One region of the Mesorhizobium sp. M0761 genome, then DNA from elsewhere that is predicted to be linked to it. Evidence: predicted binding sites of a transcription regulator. Region 1 holds the regulator's gene; each other region holds the start of a gene.

Region 1 (3,742 bases):
TTTTGAGCGTGTGTCGCCGCTCAGCCTGATCGCCAATCTGGCCGTGATGCCGATTGTTTCGTTGATCGTCATGCCTTTTGCCGTGCTCAGCGCACTGGCGATGCCGTTCGGCGCCGACGGGCCGTTCCTCTATGTGATGGGCAAGGGTCTGATGGCGATGATCGCTATATCGGCCTGGATTTCCGAGCGCTCGCCGGTCGACGCCGTCGGGCTGATCTCCATCCGCTCGGTGCTGTTGGTGGCGGTCGCCCTCGTCATCGCCACCATGGCCACCACCTGGCTCAGGTTGGCGGCCGTGCCTTTCGCGCTGGCCGGCCTGTTGACGGTGCCGCAGGTGCTTACGCCCGACGTGCTCATATCCGAGGATGCGCATCTGGTGGCCATGCCGATCGGTGGCGGCGAACTCGCCCTCAACCGCGAACGCTCCAACGAATTCACCACGGACAATTGGAAACGGGCGCTGCGGGCCGAAACCATTATCCCACCTGAGATTTTCGAGTCAACAGATACGCGGTTCGATCTCGATCCGCTCGATCTGCCGCCCGGCTCGCCCTTCTATTGCACCGGCGATCTCTGTATCGCCCGGCACCCTTCCGGAGCCATTGTAGCGCTTGCGAAAGACCGCAAGACGGCGCGGCCGGCCTGTGCCTTCGCGAGCCTGATCGTCATCGATGACGCCACCGCCTACAATCCGTGCCGCGACCCGCTGGTGCTGGTCGTGACGAAGAAACAGCTGGCCCGCGACGGCAGCGCCGCCGTCTTCTTCGATCCGCAATCGGCAGCTGCAGCGCCAACCATCCGCTTCGCCGTCGACAAGCCGTATCGCCCCTGGCACGAGCAACGCCGCTTCTCCCGCGAAGCGCGCGGCCTGCCGCCTTACAACCAGCGTGAAAAGTACAAACCCAAGCCGGCTCAGTAGCGCCGGATCAATCCGACAAGCTTGCCCTGCACCTTCACCCTGTCCGGTCCAAAAATGCGGGTCTCGTAGGCCGGGTTGGCGGCTTCCAGGGCGATCGAGGCGCCCTTGCGGCGGAAGCGTTTCAGGGTCGCTTCCTCATCGTCGACCAACGCCACCACGATCTCGCCGGGGCTGGCTGTGTCGGCATTGCGGATGATGACCGTGTCGCCATCGAAAATGCCGGCCTCGATCATCGAATCGCCCTTGACCTCGAGCGCGTAGTGTTCACCGCCCATGATCATGTCGGGCGGCACCGAGATCGAATGGGTCTGATGCTGGATGGCGTCGATCGGCACACCGGCAGCAATGCGTCCCATCACCGGGATCGACACCGCCGAAACGGCGTCGTCATTGCCGGCCGACATCGAACGCGACGGCGAGCCCGGCTTGATCTGGCGACCGATACCGCCTTGGCCCATCGCGCCTTGTCCTTGGCCGCCTTGCCCTTGGCCGGTTTGACCAAGACTGCCCTGAATGACGCTCGGCGAAAACTTCCTCGCCGCATTGAGGCCTGGTGCGATCGAGTCGGGCAGCCGCAGCACTTCCAGCGCGCGCGCCCGGTTCGGCAGCCGGCGAATGAAACCGCGCTCCTCAAGCGCCGTGATCAGGCGGTGGATGCCGGACTTGGAGGCGAGGTCAAGCGCTTCCTTCATCTCATCGAAGGACGGCGGGATTCCGCTCTCCTTCAGGCGTTCATGGATGAACATCAGAAGCTCATGTTGTTTGCGCGTCAGCATCGCGGCCCCCAGGGGTTCTGAAACCAGAATCAGAAAAAACAAACCCAGAACAAACACTATCTGTTCCAGTTGTGTTCCGCAACCTTTTAAAGTTTAATGAATGTGTTGACGTTTTGTTCAGCGTGACGTTCGGCACCGCGAGCGGCGCTCGTAGTCGTTGGCCGGCAACGGGGTGAAACGAAGACAAAGTGCCCTGCGTCGTCGGCTACGATCGCCGCTTCCTTTTCGGACGGGGCTGCGCAGCATCCGCGCCGGGTTCACTCTGGGCATAGACCTGCAGCGTGTAGCCGATGTGAGCGGTCATCAGAGTTTTCGCACGTTCGACGTCGCGATCGAGGGCCGCTTCCATCAGGGCGGTATGGTGTTCGATCGCCACGGCGTCGCGCAGGGCCGCCACGGCCTTCCGGTGGCCATCCGTGCGGCCGGCGGCGGCGCGCAGCGTCGGGGCCAGACCCAGAAAGCGGTGATGGCGATGCAATTGGTCGGAAATCGTCGCATTGAAGCGCAGCAGCCAGCTGGATGTCGCGGCACTGAGCAGCGCCGCATGGAAGGCATCGTGTTTTTCGTACCACGCGTCGACCGCATCATCCGATGGATCGTCGAGAACAGACCCGCACCGTGAGAGACGATAGTGGGCGGCAACGACCGCGTCTTCCCACTCACGATCGCCCTCCTCGATCGATTCCACCAGCAGGGGCAGTTCGACCACCAGCCGCGCACGCGCCAAATCCTCGAGCTCCGCCCGAGAGACGGGAGCGACCGCAAACCCGCGGTTGCTGATGGCGGTCACAAGCCGTTCCGCCTCCAGCCGCGACAGCGCCTCGCGCAACGGCGTCCAGCCGATGCCGTAGGTGTTGCGCAGCGTGCTCAGCTTCAACGGCGCGGCAGGCGCCAGCCGGGTCGCAAGAATATCGCGCCTGAGCAGGCGATAGGCCGCTTCCGTCTTCGAGGTCTGCTCGTCATCCAGCATCGTGATCCATCAGACATAAACGCTCGGCGGATCATTATATATCAAAGCCTTTCAATGGGTGAATTATATATAATGTTTGACAGTTCAAGGGCGACCACTCAAGATCGCCGGCATGTTTGGGCGGCAGGCTCCGCCGCGCGCGTTTGTCCATGGAGGGGCGCCGGATCATGAGCACGACACCCGATCTCGCTACAATCGAAGCAATGGATGCCGCCGATCCGCTGCGCTCCATGCGCGAACGCTTTGTCTTGCCGCAAGGCGTGATTTATCTCGACGGCAATTCCCTGGGCGCCGCGTCAGCGGTCGTCTTCAGCGAACTGCAGCAGGCCGCCACGCAGGAATGGGCGCACGACCTCATTCGCGCCTGGAACACCGCCGGCTGGTTCAACATGCCGGTGGAACTCGGAGATCAGCTCGGGCGACTGATCGGCGCGGCTGATGGGCAGACGGTGGTCTGCGACACAACCTCGATCAACATCTACAAGCTGCTGCACGCAGCGCTCGGCATGCGGCCGGATCGGTCGGTCATCGTTGCCGAGGGCGACAGTTTCCCGACCGACCTCTACATGGCCGAAGGCGTCGCCTCGACCCGGCCGGGAACGCGGCTGCGGCTGGAGGGCGTCGACGCGGCCGCAATCGAGGAGCTGATCGACGACAGCGTTGCCGTCATCCTGGTCAACCACGTCAACTACAAATCCGGCCAGTTGCGCGACATGGCGGCGCTGACGCGCAAGGCACATGACGCCGGCGCGCTGATCATCTGGGATCTCTGCCACACGGCCGGCGCCTTGCCGGTCGAACTTGACCGTGCCAATGCCGATTTCGCCGTCGGCTGCACCTACAAATACCTCAATGGCGGCCCGGGCTCGCCAGCCTTCATCTACGCGGCCGAGCGCCACCATGACGATGCCCACCAGCCGCTCAGCGGCTGGTGGGGCCATGCGCGGCCCTTTGCCTTCGAGCAGGGCTTTGCCGTCGGCAGCGGCATTCGCCGCTTCCTGTGCGGAACGCAGCCGGTGCTGTCGATGCGGGCGCTCAAGGGCGCGCTCGATATCTGGAACGACGTCGATATGGCGG
Region 2 (3,742 bases), on a different contig from region 1:
GGCCAGGAATCGATGTCGCTGTCGCCGCACGCCGAGCACCTGCGCGCCGGCGTCAAGATGGGCGACTACAAGATGATCGACACCATGATCAAGGACGGGTTGTGGGACGCCTTCAACGGCTACCACATGGGCAACACCGCCGAGAACGTCGCCCGCCAGTTCCAGATCACCCGCGACGACCAGGACCAGTTTGCGCTGGCCTCGCAAAACAAGGCCGAGGCCGCGCAGAAGGCCGGCAAGTTCAAGGACGAGATCGTCGCCTTCACGATCAAGGGCAGGAAGGGCGACACTGTCGTCGACCAGGACGAGTACATCCGCCACGGCGCCACCATCGACGCCATGTCCAAGCTGAAGCCGGCTTTCGACAAGGACGGCACCGTGACCGCCGCCAACGCGTCGGGCATCAATGACGGCGCCGCCGGCGCGCTGCTGATGAGCGAGGCTGAAGCCACAAGGCGCGGCATCACCCCGCTGGTGCGCATCGCCTCATGGGCGACGGCCGGCGTCGATCCGGCGATCATGGGCACCGGACCTATTCCCGCCTCGAAGCGGGCGCTCGAGAAGGCCGGCTGGTCGGTCAAGGACCTCGACCTTGTCGAGGCCAATGAAGCCTTCGCTGCGCAGGCCTGCGCCGTCAACAAGGGCATGGGCTGGGATACGTCGATCGTCAACGTCAATGGCGGCGCCATCGCCATCGGCCATCCGATCGGCGCGTCGGGCGCCCGCGTCTTCAACACGCTGGTTTTCGAGATGCGCCGCCGCCGCGCCAAGAAGGGCCTTGCCACGCTGTGCATCGGCGGCGGCATGGGCGTCGCTCTGTGCGTGGAAGCGCTGTGAACAAGAAGTGAGTAGTGAATAGGGAGTAGTGAATAGGGAAGAAGGAGCAGCGCGGCGGGATATCGATCCCTACTCGCTATTCCCTACTCCCTATTCCCTTCTTCCGACCAAAGGGAGGAAGAACTTTCAATGACCAAAGTAGCGCTCGTCACCGGTGGATCGCGCGGCATCGGCGCCGCCATATCGATCGGCCTGAAGAATGCCGGTTACACCGTTGCCGCCAACTATGCCGGCAATGACGAGGCAGCGGGGAAGTTCAGCGCACAAACCGGCATCAAGGCCTACAAATGGTCGGTCGCCGACTACGACGCCTGTGCCGCCGGAATCAAACAGGTCGAGGCCGATCTCGGCCCGGTCTCGGTGCTGGTCAACAATGCCGGCATTACCCGCGACGCCATGTTCCACAAGCTGACGCGCGAGCAGTGGAAGGAAGTCATCGACACCAATCTGTCTGGGGTCTTCAACATGACGCATCCGCTGTGGGGCGGCATGCGCGACCGCAAATTCGGCCGCGTCATCACCATCTCCTCCATCAACGGCCAGAAAGGCCAGGCCGGCCAGGTCAACTATTCCGCCGCAAAGGCCGGCGACATCGGCTTCTCGAAGGCGCTGGCGCAGGAGGGCGCGCGCGCGGGCATCACAGTCAATGTCATCTGCCCCGGCTACATCGCCACCGAGATGGTCAAGGCGATCGACGAGAAGGTGCTGAATGAACGCATCATTCCGCAGATCCCGGTCGGCCGCCTCGGCGAACCGGAAGAGATCGCGCGTTGCGTCGTCTTCCTCGCCTCTGAGGACGCCGGTTTCATCACCGGCTCGACCATCACCGCCAATGGCGGCCAGTACTTCGCCTGAACGACAGCAATTTCGCTCGGTAGGACGGGCCGCCTTATGGCCCGTTTTTCATCGCCGGCCGGCGATGTTCCCCGGGCTGCGCGCGAGACATTGACCCGTTCCGGCACGCAAAGATTAACGATTTTTAGGCGCCATGTGCAAAACCCGGTTCGCAAGCTGTGAATTCTCGGTGGACAAGCTGTGGACAACACAACATGTTGGGGTGAACAAACCAGGAAAATCCCGCCATCGCTGATTCGTCACCCATTCGTTCCGGCTTTGAGCGGAACGTTAACGACCAAGGCCGAATACCACCGGAAAATGGTTAAGGCCGATTAAGAAAATTCAGCAATTTCATAATGTTGGCCGAGGCGTATCGGATCACGACGATGCCCCGCCGGCAAAGGTTAACGCCAATGGTCGCCTTGCAGGAATCGGGCCAGTCTCCGCGATTCAGCATATGGTGAGACTCAGGCTCGCAAAATCCACATGTAGCCGTGAACAAAAGCTGAATCTGCCGGAGTCACTGATTCGTCGCCGATTCGTTCCAGACTCGTTCCAACTGTTAATTGAGACCTCAACGACGAACCGTGGGACTGCCGGCCGGAACATTCCGCTTTCGCTTCGCGCCTGAAATCCCTATGTGTCGCCTGTCATACGCGCCATGCGAGGCGCGCTCCCGACAACACGATGCAGAAAGCCTCATCTCCAGGCCGATGAACATCCAGCCGAAACACACCGAGCCGCTGATCCTGTCGGGTCGCGACGTGACTGCCGTGCTGGGTCCGACCAACACCGGCAAGACCCATCTCGCCATCGAGCGCATGGTGGCGCATGAGAGCGGCATTATCGGCCTGCCGCTCCGCCTTCTGGCGCGCGAGGTCTATGCCCGCGTCTGCGAAAAGGTCGGCGCCCACAAGGTGGCGCTCATCACCGGCGAGGAAAAAATCCAGCCGCCCGGCGCGAAATATTCGGTCTGCACCGTCGAAGCCATGCCGCGCGAGACCGACGTTGCCTTCGTCGCAATCGACGAGGTGCAGCTCGCCGGCGACCTCGAGCGCGGCCACATCTTCACCGACCGTATCCTGCACCTGCGCGGCCGCCAGGAAACGCTGCTGCTCGGCGCGGCCACCATGCATGGCATCCTGCAAAAGCTGCTGAGAGGCGTCTCGGTGGTGACGCGCCCTCGCCTGTCGCACTTGGCCTATGCCGGTTCGAAGAAATTGACCCGCCTGCCGCGGCGTACGGCCATCGTCGCCTTCTCCGCCGACGAGGTCTATGCCATCGCTGAGCTGATCCGCCGCCAGCAAGGAGGAGCGGCGGTCGTGCTCGGCGCGCTGTCGCCCCGCACCCGCAACGCCCAGGTGGCAATGTTCCAGGCAGGCGACGTCGACTATCTCGTCGCCACCGACGCCATCGGCATGGGCCTCAACCTTGATCTCGATCATGTCGCCTTCGCCCAGAACCGCAAATTCGACGGCTACCAGTACCGCAACCTGACGGCGGCCGAGCTCGGCCAGATCGCCGGCCGCGCCGGCCGGCATCTGCGCGACGGCACCTTCGGCGTCACCGGTCAGGTCGATCCGCTGGACGAGGAACTGGTCAAGCGCATCGAGGGGCACGAGTTCGATCCGGTGAAGGTGCTGCAATGGCGCACCGCGCATTTCGACTTCGCCAGCCTCGACGCGCTGAAGCGCTCGATCGAAACCAACGCGCCGGTCGAAGGCCTGACGCGGGCGCTGCCGGCGGTCGATGCGCAGGCGCTCGAACATCTCTCCCGCGACGAGGACATCCGCGCGCTGGCTACCAATGCCAAGCGCGTGGCGCTGCTGTGGGAAGCCTGCGCGTTGCCGGACTACCGCAAGATCGCGCCGGCCCAGCACTCCGACCTGATCGCTTCTATCTACACCGACCTCGCCAAACACGGCCATGTCGACGAGAACTACATGGCCGAGCAGGTGCGCCGCGCCGATACGACCGAGGGGGACATCGACACGCTGTCGCACCGCATTGCGCAGATCCGCACCTGGACATTCGTGTCCAACCGGCCGGGCTGGCTGGCCGATCAGGC
Region 3 (3,742 bases), on a different contig from region 1:
CTACCGGCCGCCGGAGGAGGGCACGTTCGGCGATGTCGTCATCCGCAACGACACCGGCGTCACCGAAGGCTCCGAGATTCCGATGTTCTATGATCCGATGGTGGCAAAACTCTGCACCTGGGCGCCCACGCGTATCGAGGCCATCGATGCCATGTCGGAAGCGCTGGACAGTTTCGTCGTCGACGGCATCGAGCACAACATCCCGTTCCTGGCGGCGCTGATGCAGCATCCGCGCTGGCGCGAGGGGCGGATATCGACGGGCTTCATCGCCGAGGAATATCCTAACGGCTTCGCGCCGATCGTGCCCAATGGCGATGAAAAGGCAGTGCTGGCGGCGATCGCCACCGCGGTCGAGCTTCTGCGCCGCGATCGGCTTGACCGGCTGGGCGGGCGGCTGGCGCCGCATTCGGGCGCACTCAAGCGCGATTGGGTGGTGAAGCTCGGCGACGACTATCTCCAGGCTTCGATCATCGAGGGCATGATCTCCATTCCGATGGAAATCGATCTGTCGGTCGATGGCGGCAAAGCGCTGACCGTGGCGTCCGACTGGCGGCCGGGCGACCTCATCTGGCGCGGCACTGTCGGTGCCCGCAAGGTCACGGCGCAGATCAGGCCGGCGCCAAACGGCCTGCGCATTGCCTGGAAAGGCATGTCGGTGACGGCGCGCGCCATGCTGCCGCGCACGGCTGAACTGGAAAGGCTGATGCCGGAAAAGGTGGCGCCGGACACGTCCAAGATGCTGCTTTGCCCGATGCCGGGCCTGGTCGTGTCGATCGCGGTTGCCGAGGGGCAGGAGGTCAAGGCCGGCGAGACGCTGGCCGTGGTCGAGGCGATGAAGATGGAAAACGTGTTGCGCGCCGACCGCGATCTTGTCGTGTCGAAGCTCAACGCCAAGCCGGGTGACAGCCTGGCTGTGGATGCGGTGATCATGGAGTTCGCCTAGTGATTGTTTGGAAATTCTATTCCGGCGGCCTGAAGGTGGTTTCTGCGCTTCCCGTGCTCACGGACCAATGGCCGCTGCGCTCCGGTTCTCGAAACCACCATCATATGACTCGCCAGAGCGAATTTCGAACAATCTCTGAGCCGTGCGGCTGGGTACGGAAGCCTGTGGTCGGTGGTCATTTGTGCTGGACTGGCATCGCCCGGTCCGGGACAATACATCTCCATCGACTCAAAGCCCTTCGAGCAATTTGAAACATCATGGCGGATGACAAACTTCCACGCGATCCCCTGAGGCGCGAAGCAGCGCTCGCTGCTGCGCGCCCGGAGGCGCCGGCGCGGCCGTTCATCCATCTGCGCGTGCATTCGGCGTATTCGCTGCTCGAGGGCGCCTTGCAGGTCGCCGCCGTTGTCGGTCATGCCGTCAAGGACGAGTGCCCGGCAATCGCCGTCACCGACACAAACAATCTGTTCGGCGCGCTTGAGTTCGCCCAGAAGGCGGTGAAGGAAGGCATCCAGCCGATTATCGGCTGCCAGATCGATCTCGCCTTTTCCGGCGAGACCAGTGACGCACAGCGCGACCGCCGCCGCCACGGGCCGGAGATGAACGCCGTGGTGCTGCTCGCCGCCACCGAGGTTGGCTATAGCAACCTCGTCAGGCTGGTCAGCCAGGTCTATCTGGAGACGCCGCCGGGCGAGCCCGTGCATCTGACGTCAGCAATGCTGGAAGGCCATTGCGATGGCCTGATCTGCCTCAGCGGCGGGCCGCGCGGCCCGATCGGCCGGGCGCTGAAGGAGGATCGCCGAGATCTTGCCGAGACGCGGCTTCTGGCACTCAAGGCGCTGTTCGGCGACCGGCTCTATGTCGAGCTGGACCGTGTTTCCGGTTATGACCGCGCTATCGAGAAATCATCGGTCGACCTTGCCTATATCCATGATCTGCCGCTGGTCGCCACGAATGAGGCGTTCTTCGCCGCCCGCGACGACTATGACGCGCATGATGCTCTGATCGCCATTGCCGAGGGTTCGGTGGTTGCCGCCGACAACCGTCGCCGGCTGACTTCGGACAATTTCCTGCGCAGCCAGGCGGATATGGCGCGGCTGTTCGCCGACCTGCCGGAAGCGATCGACAACACCGTCGAGATCGCGCTGCGCTGTTCCTATTATCCCAAGACCCGCAATCCGATCCTGCCACGCTTTACCGGCGGCGATGTCGCCGACAATGAGGTGGCGCTGAAAGCGGAGGCCGATGAGCTACGCCGGCAGGCGCATGAGGGGCTGGAGGCGCGGCTGGCTGCGCATGGGCCCACTTCCGGCTACACGGTCGAACAATACCGCGAGCGGCTCGATTTCGAACTCTCCATCATCGAGAAGATGAAGTTTCCCGGCTATTTCCTGATCGTCGCCGACTTCATCAAATGGGCCAAGGCGCAAGGCATTCCGGTCGGGCCGGGCCGTGGTTCGGGCGCCGGATCGCTGGTCGCTTATTCCACGACCATCACCGACATCGATCCGCTGCGCTTCTCGCTGCTGTTCGAGCGCTTCCTCAACCCCGACCGCGTGTCGATGCCCGACTTCGACATCGACTTCTGCCAGGACCGGCGCGAAGAGGTCATCCGCTACGTCCAGCAGAAATATGGCCGCGACCAGGTTGGGCAGATCATCACCTTCGGTACGCTGCAGGCGCGCGCGGTGCTGCGCGACGTCGGCCGCGTGTTGCAAATGCCTTACGGCCAAGTCGACAAGCTCTCCAAAATGGTGCCGCAGAACCCCGCCAATCCGGTCAAGCTGGCGGATGCCATCGCCAACGAGCCGCGCTTTGCCGAGGAGGCGGAGAAGGAGCCAATCGTGCAGACGCTGCTCGATATGGCGCAAAAGCTGGAAGGGCTCTACCGCCACGCTTCGACGCACGCCGCCGGCATCGTCATCGGCGACCGGCCCTTGTCGGAACTGGTGCCGATGTACCGCGATCCGCGCTCCGACATGCCGGTCACCCAGTTCAACATGAAATATGTCGAGCAGGCCGGGCTGGTAAAATTCGACTTCCTCGGCCTGAAGACGCTGACGGTGCTGGAGACGGCGGTGAAGCTGATCCGCCGGCGCGGCATCGAGATCGACCTGGCGACGATCCCGCTCGACGATCCTGAAACCTACGCCATGCTGTCGCGCGGCGAAGTGGTCGGTGTGTTCCAGGTGGAAAGTGCCGGCATGCGCAAGGCGCTGATCGGCATGCGGCCCGACTGCATCGAGGACATCATCGCGCTGGTGGCGCTCTACCGTCCCGGCCCGATGGAGAACATCCCGACCTACAATGCCAGAAAACATGGCGAGGAGGAGATGGCCTCGATCCATCCCAAAATCGACCATCTGGTGAAGGAGACGCAAGGCGTCATCGTCTACCAGGAACAGGTGATGCAGATCGCGCAGGAACTGTCGGGCTATTCGCTCGGCGAAGCCGATCTGCTGCGTCGCGCGATGGGCAAGAAGATCCGCGCCGAAATGGACAAGCAGCGCGAGCGTTTCGTCACCGGTGCGGTCGAACGCGGCGTCGGCAAGCCGCAGGCCGACTTCATCTTCGACCTTCTGGCCAAGTTCGCCGACTACGGCTTCAACAAATCGCACGCGGCCGCCTACGCCGTCGTGTCCTACCAGACCGCCTATCTCAAGGCGCATTACCCCGTCGAGTTCCTGGCGGCGTCGATGACGCTCGACATGGGCAATACCGACAAACTCGCCGATTTCCGCCAGGATGCGCTGCGTCTCGGCATCGAGGTGGTGGCGCCGTCGGCGATGACCAGCTTCC

The links. The regulator LexA, encoded in region 1, represses DNA repair genes until DNA is damaged. The targets are predictions, from matches to a motif close to TGTTCNNNNTGTGTTCNG.
Region 2: NKI32_RS12655 (helicase-related protein) is a predicted target of LexA. The motif match lies at 2,215-2,232, and genes of this name have one in related genera.
Region 3: dnaE (DNA polymerase III subunit alpha) is a predicted target of LexA. The motif match lies at 1,057-1,074, and genes of this name have one in related genera.

Annotation. Positions count from the first base shown of each region.
Region 1 is NZ_JAMYPF010000018.1:17,097-20,838, forward strand. It holds gene NKI32_RS24425 (ComEC/Rec2 family competence protein) at 1-919, shown strand, start outside; gene lexA (transcriptional repressor LexA) at 913-1,695, opposite strand; gene NKI32_RS24435 (GntR family transcriptional regulator) at 1,901-2,665, opposite strand; gene kynU (kynureninase) at 2,833-3,742, shown strand, end outside.
Region 2 is NZ_JAMYPF010000006.1:221,832-225,573, reverse strand. It holds gene NKI32_RS12665 (acetyl-CoA C-acetyltransferase) at 1-837, shown strand, start outside; gene phbB (acetoacetyl-CoA reductase) at 967-1,692, shown strand; gene NKI32_RS12655 (helicase-related protein) at 2,388-3,742, shown strand, end outside.
Region 3 is NZ_JAMYPF010000003.1:302,779-306,520, forward strand. It holds gene NKI32_RS06755 (acetyl-CoA carboxylase biotin carboxylase subunit) at 1-943, shown strand, start outside; gene dnaE (DNA polymerase III subunit alpha) at 1,201-3,742, shown strand, end outside.